Regions from separate parts of the Burkholderia sp. BCC0044 genome, predicted to be linked through region 2. Evidence: riboswitches for the same ligand, from Rfam matches in the RefSeq annotation. Region 2 holds a riboswitch; each other region holds the start of a gene.
What was found. A riboswitch is a leader RNA that binds a small molecule or an ion and turns the genes downstream of it on or off. The one in region 2 is predicted to bind cobalamin.
Positions count from the first base shown of each region.

Region 1: linked by a shared signal. The riboswitch ahead of HWX14_RS31390 (iron ABC transporter permease) and the one ahead of cobW (cobalamin biosynthesis protein CobW) in region 2 are both predicted to bind cobalamin.
Region 3: linked by a shared signal. The riboswitch ahead of HWX14_RS35655 (CbtB-domain containing protein) and the one ahead of cobW (cobalamin biosynthesis protein CobW) in region 2 are both predicted to bind cobalamin.
Region 4: linked by a shared signal. The riboswitch ahead of HWX14_RS12320 (TonB-dependent receptor) and the one ahead of cobW (cobalamin biosynthesis protein CobW) in region 2 are both predicted to bind cobalamin.

Region 1 covers NZ_CADFDO010000006.1:244,233-249,282, forward strand. Annotated here, with positions in the region: gene cobT (nicotinate-nucleotide--dimethylbenzimidazole phosphoribosyltransferase) at 1-719, opposite strand, end outside; gene HWX14_RS31385 (ABC transporter ATP-binding protein) at 781-1,596, opposite strand; gene HWX14_RS31390 (iron ABC transporter permease) at 1,593-2,708, opposite strand; cobalamin riboswitch at 2,750-2,999, opposite strand; gene HWX14_RS31395 (hypothetical protein) at 3,154-3,504, shown strand; gene HWX14_RS31400 (cell division protein ZapA) at 3,501-3,815, shown strand; RNA gene ssrS (6S RNA) at 3,897-4,078, shown strand; gene HWX14_RS31410 (EVE domain-containing protein) at 4,149-4,610, shown strand; gene HWX14_RS31415 (SIMPL domain-containing protein) at 4,792-5,050, shown strand, end outside.
Region 2 covers NZ_CADFDO010000001.1:639,499-644,548, reverse strand. Annotated here, with positions in the region: gene HWX14_RS02925 (TonB-dependent siderophore receptor) at 1-1,533, opposite strand, end outside; cobalamin riboswitch at 1,686-1,950, shown strand; gene cobW (cobalamin biosynthesis protein CobW) at 2,277-3,365, shown strand; gene cobN (cobaltochelatase subunit CobN) at 3,372-5,050, shown strand, end outside.
Region 3 covers NZ_CADFDO010000010.1:150,365-155,414, forward strand. Annotated here, with positions in the region: gene metE (5-methyltetrahydropteroyltriglutamate--homocysteine S-methyltransferase) at 1-83, opposite strand, end outside; gene HWX14_RS35645 (LysR family transcriptional regulator) at 211-1,119, shown strand; gene HWX14_RS35650 (CbtA family protein) at 1,141-1,863, opposite strand; gene HWX14_RS35655 (CbtB-domain containing protein) at 1,877-2,086, opposite strand; cobalamin riboswitch at 2,119-2,262, opposite strand; gene HWX14_RS35660 (histidine phosphatase family protein) at 2,309-2,896, shown strand; gene HWX14_RS35665 (inorganic phosphate transporter) at 3,063-4,655, shown strand.
Region 4 covers NZ_CADFDO010000002.1:831,119-836,168, forward strand. Annotated here, with positions in the region: gene HWX14_RS12320 (TonB-dependent receptor) at 80-2,008, opposite strand; cobalamin riboswitch at 2,223-2,416, opposite strand; gene HWX14_RS12325 (hypothetical protein) at 2,701-2,949, opposite strand; gene HWX14_RS12330 (threo-3-hydroxy-L-aspartate ammonia-lyase) at 3,067-4,041, opposite strand; gene HWX14_RS12335 (helix-turn-helix transcriptional regulator) at 4,108-4,746, opposite strand; gene HWX14_RS12340 (YbaK/prolyl-tRNA synthetase associated domain-containing protein) at 4,743-5,050, opposite strand, start outside.

The DNA.
Region 1 (5,050 bases), on a different contig from region 2:
CCGCCGAACGTCGCGAGCACGTCGAGCGGCGCGATCGCATGCGAGTGCTTGACGAGCGCGCGGCCGAGCACCGCACGCTTGTGCGCGAGGCCCTGATCGTCGAGGCCCGTGCCGCGGCCGACGCATGCGTCGATCGGCACGTCGAGCAGGCGGCTCATCAGGCACGCGGCCGACGACGTGTTCGCGATGCCCATCTCGCCGAAGCCGATCACGTTCGTGCCGAGCGATGCGTGCAGGCGGACACGCGCCGCGCCGGCGGCCAGCGCCGTCGTCGCTTCTTCACGCGTCATCGCCGGCTCCGTCGCGAAGTTGCGCGTGCCGCGCGCGACCGGCAGCGACACCAGCCGGTCCGACAGCGGCAGCGGCGACGCGACGCCCGCATCGACGATCTCGAGCGTGCTCTGCGCGACGCCTGAAAACGCGTTGATCGCCGCACCGCCGGCCAGGAAGTTCGCGACCATCTGCGCGGTCACCGCCTGCGGATAAGGACTGACGCCCTCGGCCGCGATCCCGTGATCGCCCGCGAACACGATCGTCACGGGACGCTGCACGACGGGCCGCTCGGTGCGCTGGATCAGGCCGATCTGCAGCGCGAGCGCCTCGAGCTGGCCGAGGCTGCCGGGCGGCTTGGTCTTGTGGTCGATCACATGCTGCAGGCGCTTGCGCAATGCGTCGTCGAGCGGCGCGATCGCGGGCGGGAATTGGGTCGGAGTGGTCATCGAGGAGCCGTGTCGTGGGTGCGGCATGCGCCGCGCATCGAAAAAATCGGGACAGGAAAGGTCATTGTCGCGCAGGCCACGCCGGCAGCAACGCATCGCGGCCGTTCTCGCGAATCAGCACGAGCGGATAGCCGAATGCATCGCTCGCGCGCTCGGGCGTCAGCACGTCGTGCACGGGGCCGGCCCACGCATGGCCGCGGCCGTCGAGCAACAGCGCGTGCGTCGCGAAACGCCGCGCGAGATTCAGGTCGTGACACGAAAACAATACCGTGCGCGGGCCCGCCGCGAGCCAGGCGGCCAGCGCGGTCAGACAGTCGATCTGGTGATGCAGGTCGAGATGCGCGAGCGGTTCGTCGAGCAGCATCAGCGGCGCATCCTGGCACAGCGTCGCGGCCAGCGCGACCCGTTGCCGCTCGCCGCCCGACAGCGACATCACGTCGCGCGACGCGAGCGGGCTCAGGTCGAACGTCGCGAGCGCATCGCGCGCGGCCGCACGGTCGCCGTCGCGCTCCCAGCCCCAGCCACCGAGATACGGAAAGCGGTTGAGCAGCACCGTGTCGAACACGGTCGCGCTGAACGCATCGTGCAATTGCTGCGGCATCAGTGCGCGGCGCTGCGCGAGTCGTTCGGGGCGCCACGCGGCAAGCGGCCGGCCGTCGATCTCGACGTGTCCGCCGGCGGGCGGCTGCAATCCGGCGAGCGTGGCGAGCAGCGTCGTCTTGCCCGCGCCGTTCGGCCCGGCGACGCACCAGATCTCGCCGGGGCGGAACGCCTGCGTGAAGCAGTCGAGCAGCGTGCGCGCGCCGGCTTTCAGCGTCAGGTCGACGGCCGTGTAGTACATGTCGCCGGCAGCGGCGTTCAGTGCGGGGCCCGTCATCGCATCGGTCTCCTCAGCAACATCCACAGGAACACCGGCACGCCGATCAACGCGGTCATCACGCCGACCGGCAATTGCGCGGGCGCGATCGCGGTGCGCGCGAGGAGGTCGGCCGCCATCACGCCGCCGCCGCCCGCGAGCATCGCGGCCGGCAGCAGCATCCGCTGGTCGTTGCCGAACGCGAGCCGCAATGCATGCGGCACGACGAGCCCGACGAAGCCGATCGTGCCGGCCGTCGTCACCGCGGCCGCGGCGGCCAGCGACGCGACGAGATAGATCCGCACGCGCAGCCGCGCGACCGGCACGCCGAGCGCGAGCGCGGTCGCATCGCCGCGCAGCAGCACGTTCAGTTGCGGCGCGGCCGGCAGCGCGACGCCTGCGCTCAGCAGCAGCGCGCCCCACGCGAACCACGGCGCCGTCGCGCCACTCAGGTCGCCCGTCAGCCAGAAGATGATGCCGCGCAGCCGCGCGTCGGGCGCGAGCGACAGCAACAGCGTGACGAGCGCGCCCCACCCCGCCGCGATCACGACGCCCGTGAGCAGCAGCCGCGGCGACGCGTCGCGCGATTCGCCGCGCCACAGCTCGCGCCTCGCGAGCCCCAGCACGAGCGCGACCGATACGAGCGAACCGGCGAACGCGGATGCGTCGACGAGCCACCATGCGCCCCCTGCGATCATCGCGACGAGCGCGAAGCCGGCCGCGCCGCCGGACACGCCCAGCACGTACGGCTCCGCGAGCGGATTGCGCAGCAGCACCTGCAACAACGCGCCCGCCAGCGCGAGCAGCGCGCCGCACGCGAAGCCCGCGAGCGCGCGCGGCAGGCGCAGCGTGCGCACGATATCGGCGAACAGGGTATCGCCGCCGTGCGGCACGAGCGACGCGAGCGCTTGCCATGGCGACATCGGCACGCTGCCGATCGACAGCGACGCGACGAACAGCAGCGCGACCACGGCGGCCAGCGCGGCCCAGATGACGGCGGCGCGCGCGGCGCTCATGCCGCGCACGGCCGCGCGCACGACGCGCGGCGCATCCGCTTGCGGCAGCCGGCCGGGCGCGACAGGGGCGCGTGGCGGACGATTGGGGTCGGCATCGAAGGACGTTCCGTGAAACATTGCGCGCCCCGCTTCCCCGCAGGCCGCGCGTCATGGAGCCCGTGCGGGCTCCCCGTCTCGGCCGGTATCCGGGCTGGCGGCGGACCGGCTCGCCTTCCCGCGCGATGACGCGCAGTGGCCCGCGCCCGCGAGCGACCTGCACGCGAAACGCGCCCGAGCCGGCCTGCGTCACGCGACGCGGCCGCTTACCGTTGCGGGGGCAGCGCAGGTTGGCGCGCTCGTGGAGCCCACACCCTGCTTCCCGTTTAACCGCGCGTCCTGCGCGCGAGCACCGAGGCGGCGCCAGTTTAGGAGCCGGTCGCGCGAGCGTCAAGGAAGCATCCGGACCCGCGCGGGACGCGCCGATTCGCGGCAAGAAGCAGGGGTGTTACGACTGGAAACGTTACAGATGTCGGATTGCGCGGTATTCCGCGCTAAAATGCTGGGTCTTTAGAGGACGCAGCAAATGCTCAACGAACTCGAAACCCTGTCTCAAAATATTGGCCGTCTGATTTCGCTGAACAAGCGCTATCACTCGGAACGGCTCGCGCTCGAGGAGCAGGTCGCGCAATTGCGCGCGGAAGCGGACACGGTCCGCGCGGAACTCGCGCAGCTGCGCGACGAACGCAATGCGCTCGCGGCCGAGCGCGACACGCTGTCGGCGAAGATCGACGACGCCCAGGTGAAACTGAACGCGATTCTCGAAAAGCTGCCGCGCTCGAAGGGCGCGGAGCAAGCCGACAACCAGCTCGACCTGCTCGATGCGCAGGCGCGCACGGATGGCGATGACGCGGCCAGCCACGGAGAACATGCATGAGCACCAAGCAGATCGAAGTCTCGATTCTCGGTCAGGCCTATCGGCTCGCCTGTTCGGCCGAGACCGAAGCGGCGCTGCTCGAAGCGGTCGCGCGCGTCGACGCCGAAATGTCGAAAATCCGCTCGAACAGCTCGGTGCGCGGCACCGATCGCATCGCGGTGATGGCGGCGCTGTCGCTTGCATCGGAATTGCTGCGACTGCAAACGAGCGTGCGGCACGGTGAAGCATTTCCGGCGGAGGAAATCCGTCGTACAATGCATCAGATGAACGAACAGCTCGGCGCGGTGCTCGCACAGCACGAGACGCAGTAACGGTTGAAACGATGCGTCGATTCCGCTTGATCTCGACGGTCAACGGTGGTCAAATTGGCGCATCGAAACACAGTTCAGTCAGCTTCCCTGCCTGGTTCGCCAAGGTCATATATTCCTTGAACCAATGCCATGTGCACGGTTGCGGAAATTTGTAGCACGGGCGCGCGCGTCACTCTGTCTGATGTACCCGAAGTGCTGCTAACTGCGACCAATTCTGAACCTCAGGTTCAGGATGCCGGCCTAGCGGCCAAGGCGGGGGCCTATCCAACGGCATCGGGTAACGCCCGATGCCGTTTCCTTTTGTAGCGGCCTTTTTCTGCGTCGATCACGACCATGCAATACTGGCTGATGAAGTCCGAACCGGACGAAGCAAGCATCGACGATCTCGCCAACGCACCGCAGCGCTCGCTGCCGTGGACCGGCGTGCGCAACTATCAGGCGCGCAATTTCATGCGCGACACGATGAAGATCGGCGACGGCGTACTGTTCTATCACTCGAGTTGCCCCGAGCCGGGCATCGCGGGGCTCGCCGAAGTATCGTCCACGCCCTACCCCGATCCCACGCAGTTCGATCCGAAAAGCCCCTATTACGACCCGAAATCGACGCAGGAAGCGCCACGCTGGCTGCTCGTCGACGTGCGCTTCGTGAAGAAGTCGCCGCTCGTGCCGCTCGCCGCGCTGCGCGAGCACGACGAGCTCGCCGACATGCGCGTGCTCGCCCGCGGCAACCGGTTGTCGATCACGCCCGTCACGCGGGCCGAATGGCGATTCATCACCGAAAAGTTGATGAAGTAGGCGCGCGCCAAAGGTCAAATCTGGTCAGTACGCGCCGCCGCAACGGAACTCGCGACACGTTCGCGCGGCCTAAGCAACCGCTGTCGGCCGATCGGGCCGGCCGTCGTTTTTTTCGTCGCGCGGTACGCCCGCGTCGCGCACGCGTGATCCGCGTGCGCGCCCTCGCACAAGGAGTCCAACAATGACCAAGAAATCCGCACTCGCGCTGTCGCTCGCCCTCGCCGCCGCCGTTCCCGTCGCGCTGACGCTCGCGTCGCCCGCCGCGCACGCCCAGACGGCGAACCCGCACTTTCCGGAGCCGGCGGGCGTGCTGTCGCTGTCGTCGCAGGCCAGTGCCGACGTGCCGCAGGACATCATCCACATCACGCTGTTCTACGAGCAGCAGGCCAAGGATCCGGGCAGCCTCACCGCGCAGTTGAACCAGCGCGCGGACGCGGCCC
Region 2 (5,050 bases):
GTCGGGCGTGATGCCGATCAGGTCGCCGCCGACCGGCGCGAAGCTCTTGCTGTACGACGCATACACGCTGTGCGCGCCGACCGGCGACCACACGACGCCGAGCCGCGGGCTCCATGCCGTCGTCGTGCGCCGCGAATGCAGACCGTTCAGCGCGTTGGTCGAATCGACGTCGAAGCGTTCCCCGCGCAGGCCGCCGAGCAGCTTCCACGCTCGGCCGAGGTCGATGCGGTCCTGCGCGAAGATTGCGTAGTCGCTGACACGGTGGCGGTTCATCGCATACGGGCGCGGCGCCGAGCCGGCCAGTGCGAAACGATCCGGTCCGCTGATCGGGACCGGCGCCGCGTCGGCCTGCCACAGCGTCGGGCTGCGTTTCTGCCAGCCGTATTCGATGCCGAACAGCAGATGATGCAGCGCCGGACCGGTCGCGACCTTGCCGCCCAGTTCGACGCCGGTCTGCACGTTGAGATGCGTCATGTCCTGCAGGTAGCGCGCCCGCTGCACGCGCCGGTAATCGCGCGGCTTCGTGACGTAGCTTTGCGTGACGTAGGTATTGTCGAAGGTGCTGCGCAGATCCAGCACGCCCAGCGTATGACGCAGTTCCCAGCCGCCATCGAACGCGTGCGTGAAGACCGAGCGCCAGTTCATGTTCGCGTCGCGGATGGTATCGCGGCCCGCCGCGCCGAAGAAGGTCGCGCGCCGCGCGGACGGCAGCGAGTACGCGACCGGCTTGCCGGCCGCGTCGAGCGCGGCGACGGGCGCCGGCATGCCGCGATCGGGCACGCGTCGGTACGTGTCGTATTCGAACTGCAGCAGCCAGCTGCGCTGCGCGTCCCGCCATTTGATCGACGGCGCGACATACTGGCGCGTGCCGTCGACGTGGTCGCGGAAGCTGCCTGCGTGTTCGCGTCCGGCATTGAGCCGCACGCTCCATGCGTTCGACAGCGTCCGGTTGAGATCGACCGACGCGCCGAGCCGTCCATAACTGCCGGTCGCCGCCGACAGATGCCCGAAGTTTTCCGGCAACGGCTGCTTGGTGATCCGGTTGATGACGCCGCCGCCGCTGCCGCGCCCGTACAGCGCCGCCGCCGGCCCCTTCAGCACTTCGACGCGTTCGATGTTGCCGAGACTGCGCACGTATTGCGCGTCGTCGCGCATGCCGTCGAGCAGCAGGTCGCCCGCGGCGGAAAAGCCGCGAATGCGGAACGAATCGAAGCGCGTATCCGACGTGTTGGACACGCCCGGCACGCCGGCCAGCGCATCGGCCAGCGTGCGGCCGCCATAGGACAGCGTTTCCTCGACCGCGACGCTGTCGACGGTGTGCGGTACGTCGCGCGGATCGCTGGCGGTGCGGGTTGCCGTGCTCACGCTTTCGGCGCGCGGATCGTTCGGATGACGGCGGCTGCGCACCTCGAGCGCGGGCAGTTCGTCGTCGAACTCGGCCGCCGGGGCGGGGAAGGAGGCGACGCCGGCGATCGAGCACAGCGACAGGGCCAGCGCAGGAAAGCGCCGCCCGGATATCTGTCGTTTCGACATGAAGATTTAAGGATGACTGAGTGATTGCCTCACATTGCCGTTGCGCGGTGGTTTCGTTGTTGTTGGGGGGAAGTTTATCTCGACTGGTTGAAAACGACAATCATTCGCATTTGCCGCCGGCTGCTCGCCTTGACGCTCTCCGCCCCGCCGCCTACACTCGCACGCGTTTTGGTGCTCGCGCGCGCCGCTCCGGCGCACGCAGTTAAACGGGAAACAGGGAGCCTGCCTGCACCGCAGTCGAGCCAACCTGTGCTGCCCCCGCAACGGTAAGCGAACGCGTCGCGCGCAAGCGCCACGCAGCGCCGCTTCGCCGCATGCCCTGCGCATGCGGACGACCGCCACTGGATGCCGCGCATCCGGGAAGGCGAAGCGGCGTGTTCGTCAGCCCGGATACCGGCCGAGACATTGGGGTTCAGCGCCGCGGGGAGGCGGCGCATCGTCCACGGCCGCAGTTCGCCGACACCCGAGCCTGTTCCGCTTCCTCCGCCGATTCGCCCGCCGCGCATGCGCGCGGGCCGGCGCGACGAACGGCAGGCGGCGCGGGCACGGCGACGACGGCCGTGTTGGCATTCACGATGTCGACCGTTCGCAAGGAAGCGTCATGTCCGATCCGTCGTTCCGTTCGTTCCGCGGCCGTCCGTGCGGACGCCGTCGCGCCGTCCCCGCGATCTCCCAGATGACATGCCGCGCCGCATTCGCCGCGACGAGCCCGGCCTGATTCCATTTCCGTCACAGGACCTACCATGACCCTACGCAAGCTTCCCGTCACGATCGTCACGGGCTTTCTCGGCAGCGGCAAGACGACGCTGATGCGCCACATCCTGCAGCACGCCGAGGGCCGCCGCATCGCGGTGATCGTCAACGAATTCGGCGAGCTCGGCATCGACGGCGAAATCCTCAAGGGCTGCGGCATCGGCTGCGACGATGCCGACGGCGCGCAGGGCGAAGCATCGGGCCAGTTGTACGAACTCGCGAACGGCTGCCTGTGCTGCACCGTGCAGGAAGAGTTCTATCCGGTGATGGAAGCGCTCGTCGAGCGCCGCGCGGACATCGATCACGTGCTGATCGAAACGTCGGGCCTCGCGCTGCCGAAGCCGCTCGTGCAGGCGTTCAACTGGCCGACGATCCGCAACAGCTTCACGGTCGACGCGGTCGTGACCGTCGTCGACGGGCCGGCCGCCGCGAGCGGCCAGTTCGCGGAAAACCCGCAGGCCGTCGATGAACAGCGTCGCGCCGATCCGAACCTCGACCACGAATCGCCGCTGCACGAACTGTTCGCCGATCAACTGTCGTCGGCCGATCTCGTGATCGTGAACAAGGCCGACCTCGTCGGCGACGCGCAGTTCGCGCAGATCGAAACCGCGATCCGCGAAGAAATCCCGCCGCAGGTGAAGATCGTGCGCGCGACGCGCGGCGAACTCGATCTCGCGATGCTGCTCGGGCTGGAGTCGGCATCGGAGGAAACGATCCACCTGCGTCACGACCACCACGGCTCGGCCGACGACGGCGATCACGATCACCATCACGACGATTTCGACTCGGTGGTGGTGTCGGGCGACGCCGGCACGCGCGAAGCGACGATCGCCGCGCTGCAGCGCGTCGTCGAAACGCACACGATCTATCGCGCGAAAGGCTTCGCCGCGCTGCCCGATGCGCCGATGCGGCTCGTGATCCAGGGCGTCGGCCGCCGCTTCGACAGCTATTTCGACCGCCGCTGGCAAGACGGCGAAACGCGCGCGAGCCGCTTCGTGCTGATCGGCGAGGATCTCGACGCGGCCGTGCTGCAACGCGCGTTCGACGCCGCGTGCGCGGCCGAGCCGCAACAGGCGTAACGCACGATGCATCTGCTGCGCACCACGCCGGGCGGCTTCGTCGACGATACGCAGGGCGTCGTCCGGATCGACCAGCAGCCGGCCGACATCGTGATCCTGAGTTCGGCCGACACGACGCTGTCGCTGCTCGCGAGCGTCGTGCCGCAGTTGCCCGAAGGATTCCCGAGCGTGCGGCTCGCGAACGTCACGTTCCTGCGGCAGCCGGCGTCGGTCGATTTCTACGTCGACGACGTGCTGCGTCATGCGAAGACGGTCGTGATCGATCATCTCGGCGGCGAAGCGTACTGGCCGTACGGGATCGAGCAGGCCGTGTCGCTCGCGTCGAAACGCGGGCAGCAGCTCGCGATGTTCTCGGGCGACCTGCAGGAGGACCCGAACCTCGTCGCGAAGAGCACGGTCAAGCCCGAGCTGTGCCGGTTGTGGTGGCGCTACCTGCGCGAAGGCGGCGTGCACAACGCCGACGCGCTGCTGCGCAGCATCGCGTTTCACACGTTCGGGTTCGGCGACGAGCCCGAACCGCCGCGCCCGCTGCCGGCCGCCGCACTGTATCACCCGGCGCGCGACCGCGCGAGCGTCGACGACTGGCGGCCGCGCTGGACGCCGGGCGCGCCGGTCGTCGCGATCCTGTTCTATCGCGCGCACTGGCAGGCCGCGAACACGGCCGTGTTCGACGCGCTCGCCGATGCACTGATCGACGAAGGACTGAATCCGCTGCCGATCGCGGTCACGTCGCTGAAGGACGCGGTGAGCCGCGAGGTCATCACGCAGCTCTGCGACACGCACGATGTCGCGCTCGTGCTGAACACCACCGCGTTCGCGGCCGGCGCGATCGACAGCCCCGAGCCCGACGTGCTGGCCGGCGACGCGCCGGTGCTGCAGGTGATCCTGTCCGGCGGCAATCGCGACGCGTGGGTCGCCGACAACCAGGGCCTGCACGCGCGCGACATCGCGATGCATATCGCGCTGCCCGAAGTCGACGGACGCATCGTCACACGCGCGGTGAGCTTCAAGGGGCTCGCGTATCGTTGCCCGCACACCGAAGTCGACGTCGTGCGTTATCAGCCGGACGCCGAGCGGATCGCGTTCGTCGCGGCGCTCGCGCGCGGCTGGTGCCGGCTGCGCACACTCGACGATGCCGACAAGCGCATCGCGCTGATTCTCGCGAACTATCCGCAAAGCGAAGGACGGATCGGCAACGGCGTCGGGCTCGACACGCCGGCATCCGCGCTGCGCGTGCTCGCGGCGCTGCGCGATGCGGGCTACACGGTGGCCGACCTGCCGCCCGACGGCGACGCGCTGATCGCGCAACTCACCGAAGGCGTGACCAACGATCCCGCCGTGCGCACGCTGCGTCCCGCGTTTCAGAGTTACGCGCTGGCCGACTATGTCGCGCGTTTCGAGCGGCTGCCGGAAGCGGTGCGCGACGCGCTGAACGAACGCTGGGGGCCGCCCGAAGCCGACCCGACGCTGCGGCAACAGCGTTTCACGATCGCCGGCTGGCGCGCGGGCAACGTGTTCGTCGGCATCCAGCCGTCGCGCTCGCGCGACGACAACGACTACGCGAGCTACCACGATGCGGACCTCGTGCCGCCGCATGCGTATCTCGCGTTCTATTTCTGGCTGCGCGATACGTATCGCGTCGACGCGGTCATCCATCTCGGCAAGCACGGCAATCTCGAATGGCT
Region 3 (5,050 bases), on a different contig from region 2:
CCCTTCCAGTAGCGTTCGAGACCGAACTTGAGTTCGCGCTTCGCGCCGATGCGCGGAAAACCGAGGTTGTGTGTCGTGACCATGAAGCTGCCGTCCAGAAGAAAGAGTAGATCCGGCAGCCATCATAGGGATTTCAAACCATGAAATAAAATGGCATTATTTCATTCATCCATTAACATTTTTCATGCATCCGTGGGATGCGCGCGATCCATGCTGGAACGATTCCATCTCGTCGTCATTCGTGAAGTCGAGCGCCAGGGCTCGCTGACCGCGGCGGCCAACGCGCTGCACCTCACGCAATCGGCGCTCAGCCACACCGTCAGGAAAATCGAGCAGCAGCTCGGCACGCCGATCTGGGATCGGGAAGGCCGCGGCCTGCGGCTCACGCAGGGCGGCCAGTATCTGCTGAAGCTGGCGAACCGGCTGCTGCCGCAGTTCGAGCTCGCCGAGGAGCGGATGAAGCAGTACGCGAAGGGCGAGCGCGGCACGCTGCGCATCGGGATGGAGTGCCACCCGTGCTACCAGTGGCTGCTGAAGGTCGTGTCGCCGTACCTGTCGCGCTGGCCCGACGTCGACGTGGACGTGAAGCAGCGCTTCCAGTTCGGCGGCATCGGCGCGCTGTTCGGCTACGACATCGACGTGCTCGTGACGCCCGATCCGCTGAACAAGCCGGGGCTGCGCTTCGATCCCGTGTTCGACTACGAACAGGTGCTGGTGGTCGCGGATTCGCACCGGTTCGCGAATGCCGACTACGTGACGCCCGAGCAACTGACCGACGAGATCCTGATCACGTACCCGGTCGAAACCGACCGGCTCGACATCTACAACCAGTTCCTGACGCCGGCCGGCATCGTGCCGAGGCGGCACAAGTCGATCGAGACGACCGACATCATGTTGCAGATGGTCGCGAGCGGGCGCGGCGTGGCCGCGCTGCCGCGGTGGCTCGCCGACGAGTACGCGGACCGGATGCCGGTCGTGCCGGTCAAGCTGGGCAAGAACGGCATCGCGAAGCAGATCTTCCTCGGCATCCGCGAAGCGGACGCATCGATCGACTATCTGGCCGCGTTCGTCGCGCTGGCGCGCGAATCGACGTGGAGCGCGCCACGCATGCTGCGCTAGGCGCGCCCGGTTGCGATCGCGTCAGGTGGCGCGCATGCCGGCGCGCTCGCCGCGCTCGACCCACGCGCCGAACAGCAGGCCGATCGTCGTCCACATGATCACCTGCATGCCGATGGCCGCCACGCGGAACTTCCACAGCAAGGCCGCCGGGAAATCGGCCGGCAGCTCGCTGACCGAAGGCAACCCGATCTGCACGGCCGCGATGATCGCGACGAACACCAGCCCGGCGACGATCGACGCGTTCCACTGGCCGAGCTTCGCCAGCAGATGGCGGCGCACGCCGACCGAGAACACCATCGTCGCGACCGAGATCGCGATCATCAGGAAGAACAGGCCGGTGCGATAGCCGATCGTGTCGGGGTCGCCGACCGACGGCGGATTGGCCGGGTACTTGAGATTCGGCACGATCACGAGCGCGACGAACGCGGCCAGCGCGAGCCACGCGGCCAGCGGCCGTGCCGGCAGGCGGCTGCCGCGTCCGTACGCATACGCGAAGACCAGCGAGAACAGCCCGCCGAATGCCGCGCCGTAGGTCACGACGCCCGTCAGCAGCCCGAGGCCGGCCTGCGTCTGGCGGCTGACCAGCTCGGGCTCCGGCGCCTCGCCTTGGGCGGCGGCGTTTTTTTCTTCGAAGGAGATTGCCTGATCGACTTGCGGTTCGCCGACGATCCTGGCGAAACCGAACGTGAGGAGGCCCGCGGCGATGCCTGCGAGCATCCCGCGCATGAGCAGCTTTCCGACCATCGCAGGCTCCGCGTCAGTGGCAGGGAAAGCCGAGCAGATGGCGGCCGTCGTGCACGAATTCGTGTACATACATGCCCGGCACGAGCGACGTCGCGCCCTGTTCCGCACCGACGAAATACAGCGCGAGCAGCAGGATCAGGCCGACGAACACGGCCCACGGCAACAGCTCACGGACGGGGATGGGTGCCGGCACGACCGCCGGCTTCAGCACTGCTTCGCTCATGGATGCACCTCAGGGGAATCGCGCCCCGACAAATGATGGATGGGTACGAAGGCAGGTCTGGCTTCCGGGATCATCGATTCCCCGGTTACAGTGGCGCGACCGCGCCGGAATTGCACCGGCTTCCGCGCTTCGTATCGGGCGAATTGTACGCGCGAACGTTCGCGTATTGAAGCGATGACACGTGGGCGAGCGCGCCCCGTTCCGGATCATCCGACAACCGACATGACCCTGCCTGCCTCGCTCTGCCTGATCGCCCACGCATCGACCCGCGCCATGCGCACCGGCACGTTTCCAGACGACGATCCGCTCGACGCGCCCGGGCTCGCCGAAGCCGCTGCGCTGCGCGGCCGGTGGACGGGCGTTGCGGGCGCGCTCGTGCTGTGCAGCCCGGCATGCTGCGCGAGGCAGACGGCCGACGCGCTCGGGCTGCACGCCGAGATCGACGACGCGCTGCGCGACATCGACTACGGCCACTGGCGCGGCAAGCGGCTGCACGATCTCGCACGCGACCTGCCTGACGAACTTGCGGCGTGGATCGGCACACCATCCGCGTCGCCGCATCGCGGCGAATCGTTCGACGCCGCCGCGCATCGGGTCGGCACATGGTTGGACGGATTGCCGCGTGATCGCGACGTCGTCGCGATCACGCATGCGCCGATCGTCCGCGCGGCCATCGCGCATGTGCGGCGGATGAGTCCCGAAGCGGCCACGCGTCTCGACGTCGCGCCGCTGTCGGGCACGACGTTCGTCGCGTCGCCGGCCGGCTGGACGTTGGCCGCGACGGACATCGTGCTCGGCGCCGGCACCTAAACCGCTTGGCATGTTTACTATGTGAGCCGACGATGCGCGCCCAACGCTTCGCAGGCAGCCGCTCGCCTTACATCCCGTAAGACACACCGTTCGTCCTCCCGACTGTCATCAAACTGACTGCTAGCCACAGCTAGGATCGGACGAGGTTCCCTCACGAGATGCCGTCATGAATCAACCCGCTTCGTCCGCCCCGAACAATCCGGCCTCCATCGCGCGCACCAAGCAGATCGGCTATGCCGCGTTCCTGCTGGTGCTCGTGCTCGGCGCCGTCTATATCGCCACGCACCTGGTCGCCGATCTGGCGCCGGTTCGCGAAGGGACACTGTTCCCGTACCTGCTGCTCGGCGCCGCACTGCTGATCGCGCTCGGCTTCGAATTCGTCAACGGCTTCCACGACACCGCGAATGCGGTCGCGACCGTGATCTACACGCACTCGCTGACGCCGAACGTCGCGGTGATCTGGTCGGGCATGTGGAACTTCCTCGGCGTGATGGTCTCGAGCGGTGCCGTCGCGTTCGGCATCCTGCAGTTGCTGCCGGTCGAGTTGATCCTGCAGGTCGGCAGCGGCTCGGGCTTCGCGATGGTGTTCGCGCTGCTGATCGCCGCGATCGTCTGGAACCTCGCGACCTGGTATTTCGGGTTGCCGTCGTCGAGCTCGCATACGCTGATCGGGTCGATCATCGGCGTCGGGCTGATGAACCAGCTGATGCACGGGCCGTCCGGCACGAGCGGCGTCGACTGGGGCCAGGCGCTCGGCGTCGGCAAGTCGCTGCTGCTCTCGCCGATCGTCGGCTTCCTGTGTGCGTCGCTGCTGCTGCTCGTGCTGAAGGCCGTCGTGCGGATTCCGGAGCTGTACAAGGAGCCGCCGAAGGATCAGCCGCCGCCGTTCTGGATTCGCTGCCTGCTGATCCTCACCTGCACCGGCGTGTCGTTCGCGCACGGGTCGAACGACGGGCAGAAAGGGATGGGCCTCATCATGCTGATCCTGATCGGCACGGTGCCCACCGCCTATGCACTGAACAAGGCCGTCACGCCCGCGGAATCGCAGACCTTCGTGGCGGTCGCGAACCAGGCGGCGGCGACGTTCGGGAAGTACACGAACGGCGTCGCGCCGTCCGCGAACCCGCGCGCCGACGTCGAACACTACGTGCAGCATCGTGAACTGACGCCCGCCGTGCTGCCGGCCGTCGCGCAATTGTCCACGTCGCTCGCGACCGCCGTCGGCGCGTCGGGCTCGATGGCGGCCGTGCCGCAGCGCGACGTCGACAACGTGCGCAACACGATGTATCTGGTGTCCGAAGCCATTCGTCTGCTCGAGAAGGCGGGCCAGCCCGCGTTCGCCGCCGACGACAAGCTCGCGATCGACAACTATCGCAAGCAGCTCGACCACGCGACCAAGTTCATTCCGACGTGGGTGAAGGTCGCCGTCGCGATCGCGCTGGGCCTCGGCACGATGGTCGGCTGGAAGCGAATCGTCGTAACTGTCGGTGAAAAAATCGGCAAGCAGCATCTGACGTACGGACAGGGCGCATCGGCCGAACTCGTCGCGATGCTGACGATCGGGGCCGCCGACATGTACGGGCTGCCCGTGTCGACGACGCACGTGCTGTCGTCGGGCGTCGCGGGCACGATGGCGGCGAACGGCTCCGGGCTGCAATGGAGCACGGTGCGCAGCCTCGTCCTCGCATGGGTGCTGACGCTGCCGGCGTCGATCGCGCTGGCGGCGGGGCTTTACTGGTTGTTCCGGTCGCTGGCCTGATTGGAGGCGCGGCGGGTGGCGGGCGTTGGCCGGCTACCCGCCGCGGTAGATTGGATTTGTCGCTTCTCCGCTTCTCCGCTTCTCCGCTTCTCCGCTTCTCCGCTTTCCCGCTTTCCCGCTTTCCCGCTTTCCCGTTTTCCCGTTTTCCCGTTTTCCCGTTTTCCCGTTTTCCCGTTTTCCCGTTTTCCCGTTTTCCCGCTTTCCCGCTTCCCGTCTCTCTGCTCCGGCACGTCGCCACGTTCAGTGTGTCGATGCCGCGCCTTCAGCGTTTCCCCGTTTCCCCGCCCGAATTAAAACGCAAGATCTGGAGCGTGCCGGCGCCCGAACGCCGCTAGACTGGGTTCATCAACTTTCATCGTGGATTCGACCGTGCGCGACTGCACGGCGCCACACTG
Region 4 (5,050 bases), on a different contig from region 2:
TAATTCTATTAGCTTTTGCCGTGATGTCAATTTCCCGCGCGTGCCGGTGGGCAGAGGCTGATGCTGATGCGTCGAGCCGTCAGAACGTATAGCTGACCTTGCCGAATGCGGTGCGCCCGAGCGTGTTGTAGCCGTACGCGGTCATGTACTGCCGGTCAAACAGGTTCGACAGCGACGCCGACACCGTCAGGTGCGAATTGATCCGGTACGACGCGCGCAGGCTCACCGTCAGGTACGACGCCAGATACTGCCGGTTGGCCGGATCGTCGAACGTCGAGCCGCCGTACAGCAGCGACGCGCCCGTGCTCAGCGCGTGCAGCTTCAGTTCGTCCCACGTGTGGTCGACGTTCAGGCTGACCGTCTGGCGCGGCCGGCGGCTCAGCCAGGTCTGGTTGGTCTCGTCCTGCGGATTCAGGATGCCGACCGCGACGCTCACCGGCGTCGAGCGGCCGATCGTCCCCTTGTACGACAGGTCGATGCCGCGAATGTGCGAGCGGCCGATGTTCATCGGCGAGAACGTCGCCGGGTTGTACGCGATCAGGTTGCTGACGCGGGTGTCGTAGATCGCCGCGGTGAACGTGCCGTACGCGGTGTTCGCGTCGAGCGCGCCCTCGACCGACGTGCTGCGTTCGGGGCTGAGGTTTGGGTTGCCGTAGCCGGGGTAGTACAGGTCGTTGAACGTCGGCAGGCGGAACGCATTGCCGTACGACATGCGCGCCGTGTAGACCGGCGTGAGCGCCCACGACAGCGCGGCGTTGCCGGTGTTCACCGCTTGCCCGGCGATGATCTCGTGACGGCCCGCGACGAACATCGTCACGCTGCCGAGCGTCGCCGACTGGTGCAGCGAGAACGCGGAATCGTTGCGCGTCGGCACGCCGCCGGGGATGTCGACCGGCAGGAACGCCTGCTCGCGCGTGAAGTCGTACGCGAGCTTCGATTCGCCCGACAGCGGCAGGCCGAACAGGTGAAACCCGTGCTCCTGATGGGTCAGCGACGTCGACGTGCTGATCCGCTGCGAATTGATCTGGTCGGTCGCGAGGGCCGGATTGTCCGCATAGATGAACTGGCGGTCGTTCGCATAGCCGAACGACTGGTCGAACTGCGTATCGGGCGTGATGTCGAGATGGAACGCAACGCCGGTCGTCAACTGGTGATCGAGTTCGCGATTGGCGTAGCCGCTGTTGTCGTAGGACAGATCGGAGCGGTGGTACAGCGCGAACGTCGAGATCGACCAGTTGTCGCGCGCATAGCCGAGCCGCGCGTCGAGATCCTGCGCGTGATACGGATTGCGGCCGTCTTCGTGGCCGTAGAAGAACGGCCGCGTCGCATCGATGCCGGCCGTGTTGTAGTCGTGCAGCCCGAGCGAGTAGGTGAGCCCGCCGAGCGCGGCCAGCGGCCCGGTCGACGGCACCGTGCCCGACGTGCGGAACTGCGTGTCGAAGGTCTTGTTCGAGCCGCCGCCGAACGACACGGTGGTCTGGTTCGGCTGGTTGGCGGCGCGGCGCGTGAAGAGTTGCACGACGCCGCCCATCGCGTTGTTGCCGAACGACGCGGCGGCCGGGCCGGAGATCACTTCGACGCGCTCGAACGCTTCGGTCGGCAGGTCGGCCCACGGCGCGATGCCGGTGGTCGGCGAGCCGATCCGGATTCCGTCGATGAACACGGCGACCTGGCTCGCCGACGAGCCGCGGATGCTGACCGACGCGGACGAGCCGGGCCCGCCGTTCTGCGCGACGGTCACGCCCGGCAGCGTCGCGAGCGCCTGCGTGATGCTCGGGTCGGCGGGCGACAGCCGGTCGAGATCCTCGCGCGTGAGCACCTGCGTCGACGCATAGCGCCGGTCGAACGATTCGGGCAGGTGCCGCGTGTCGGTCACGCTGATCGTCGGCAGGTCCGCGCCCGGCGCGGGCGCGGCGGGCTGCGCGAGCGCCGTGTCGCCGGCCGCATGGGCGAGCGGGGAAAGCAGCGCGGTGGCGGCGGACGTGGCGAGCAGGTGACGAATGTTCATGAGGCGGCGGGACAAAGCGTGGGGCGCGTACGCCGATCGTGAGTGCAGGGCGGACAGGGGGCGCATGCCGACGGCGTGTCGGTGCGATGCTTCCGAGCGGGAAGCGGATTCGGGAACGATGGACATCTGACGGATCCTGAGGTCGGGTCGTCCATGCAACAGGCGGCCGCCAACGGCGGTGCTTGCACATCGGGACACCCCGCCCGGTGCGGCTGCTGGACCTCGGGTCGATGGCAGGTCTCCTGGCTCGCGGGTCGTCGTCCGTGCGGGCCTTCCCGGTTTCCCAGTGGCATGCGGTGGCACGGATTCGCCGCTCACAGTTGCGGGGGCAGCCGCAGATTCGGGGCGTTGCCCCTGCTGCGTTCCCTTTTGATCCCATCCCTGGGAACCATCAGCGCGCAAGGGTAATGGCGTGCGCTCGCGCACGTCAATCGTCTGGTCGCGCGCGGATGCGAAAAAACGTCATTGCCCGGCGGCGGATTTCCGGATTCTCTCGCTTTCTGCGGCGTTACCGCGTTTATGTCTGATGAAACCGGCGGGTTCGAGCGTGTGTCTTCGCGCCGAGGGCGCTACCGGCCGATGCCGCAACCGGAGACGATCGACGCCGCGTTGCGGCGGCGCATTGACGATATCCTCGCCGCCCGCGCTCCGTCGCCGCCGTCGTTCCGACTGCCGCCGGCCGGCGCGTGTCGTTACATATGCGAGCCGCCGTGCGTGCGGCCGCCCGGGTCGCCGCCGCGGTCGGGCGGCGTATTGTTCTGATCGATCTTCGCGAGCACGAAGCCGGTGGGCGGCAGCGCGGCGGTCGAACGGTGCATCGCTTGCCCGGCTGCAGGGTGCGGCGAGGCGGCGGGAAAACCGGATGACGTCACGCCCGGTTGAGCGAACGCCGACAGGGAAGCGGCCGCCAGGGCGGCGGCGACGATCGCGTGCGTATTCATGGCGACTCCTTCACGACTGACTTCAGGACGACGTAATCAGTCTAGGGCGCCAAACTTAACGCGACGTGAAGGTCGGGCGGTGCGCGCATGACCGGATCGTCATGCGCGCCGCGACGGTCAGGCCGGTGCCGACACCAGCGCGCAGAAGTTCTCGAGATCGACGTTGCCGCCGCTGATCACCACGCCGACGCGCTTGCCCTGCAGCGCGTCCTTCATCCGCCGCACGGCGGCGAACGACAGGCAGCCGGTCGGCTCGACGACGATCTTCATGCGCGTGGCGAAGAAGCGCATGCAGTCGACGAGTTCCGCGTCCGTCGCGGTCAGGATGTCGTCGACGTCGCGGCGCAGGATCGGGAACGTGAGGTTGCCGAGGTGCTGCGTCTGCGCGCCGTCGGCGATCGTGCGCGGCGTGTCGATGTGCACGATCGTGCCGGACCGGAACGATTGCTGCGCGTCGTTGCCGGCCTCGGGCTCGACGCCGTACAGCTTCGCATGCGGCGACAGCGCGCGCGTGGCGAGCGCGGTGCCCGACAGCAGGCCGCCGCCGCCGAGCGGCGTGAACACCGCGTCGAGCGGGCCGACTTCGTCGAACAGTTCCTTGGCTGCGGTGCCCTGGCCGGCGATCACGTCCGGGTGATCGTAGGGCGGCACCAGCGTGAGCCCGTGCTTTTCCGCGAGCTCGCGCCCGATCTGCTCGCGATCCTCGGTGTAGCGGTCGTAGGTCACGACGTTGCCGCCGTAGCCGCGCGTCGCGGCCATCTTCGCGGCCGGCGCGTCCTGCGGCATCACGATCGTCGCGGGAATGCCGAGGATGCGCGCCGACAGCGCGATCGCCTGCGCATGGTTGCCCGACGAGAACGCGACGACGCCGTGGCGCCGCTGTTCCGCGTTGAAGCGCGACAGCGCGTTGAACGCGCCGCGGAACTTGAAGGCGCCCATGCGCTGCAGGTTCTCGCACTTGAAGAACACCTGCGCGCCGAGCGCGTCGTCGATCGTGCGCGACGTCATCACCGGCGTGCGGTGCGCGTGGCCTTCGAGCCGGGCGGCGGCGGCGACGACGTCGTCGTACGTGGGGAGAGTCGGAGAATTCATGGGTGCTCGAGAGTCGAAAAGATCAGTCAACGGGAAACTCAAAACGGCAAATCCGGATGCGTCGCGTCACTTCGCATCGTTGTAGACGGTCGCGCGCGACACGCCGAGATGCTGCGACACGATTTCCATCGCGCGGCGCACCTCGAGGAAGCCGTCGGCCTTCAGCGTCTGCATCAGCTCGCGGCGCTGGTCGGTCTTCAGCTCGCGCGGCGTCGTCGCGAGGCGCGTCGCGAAGGCGTCGATGCGCTGCCGGATCGCGTCCGCGCCGGCCGGGTCGAGCGTTTCGACGACGGTCTCGCCATCCGTGCGGCAGAACTGGTTGAGCATGCCCTGGAAGCCGCGGAACAGCGTGACGTCGGCATTCAGGCACAGCGCGGCCACGTAGTGCCCGGTCGAATCCTTGATGCCGATCGACGTGCTTTTCGCGGTGCGGCCATCGGCGAAGCGGTTCGGGTAGTTCGCGAGTATCTGCGGGAAATCGTCGTCGGCGATGCGGGCGAGGCCGAGTTCGGTCGCGGGATCGCCGACCGTGCGTCCGGACAGGTTGTTGTGGATCGCGAGGATCGCGTGCTCCGGCGTGCGCAGGTCGTGCACGACGACCTCGGTGAACGGCGCGAACATCTCGCCGAGCCCTTCGGCGATGCGCTGCACCTGCTCGATCAGCGATGCCTGCTCAGACAGCAGCGGTTTGCGATTTGTACTCATGCGTGGTCCTGGGGGGCGTGTGTGTCCGTCGTTTCCGGCCGCGTGATATCGGCCAGCAGCGGGCGCGCGATCCGGACGTAGTCGGCCGCGTCGAGCACGACCGAGCGGTCGAGGCGGCCCGCGCTGAATGCGATCTCGGCGTTGCGCTCGACCAGTGCGGGATCGACGACGAGCGTCACGTTCGAATCGAACGCGAACGGCGGCACGGCGCCCATCACGCAGCGCGTGACGGCGGCCGCGACGTCGGGCGACGCGAGCGTCGCCTTGCGCCGGCCGACCGCATCGGCGACCTTGCGGAAATCGA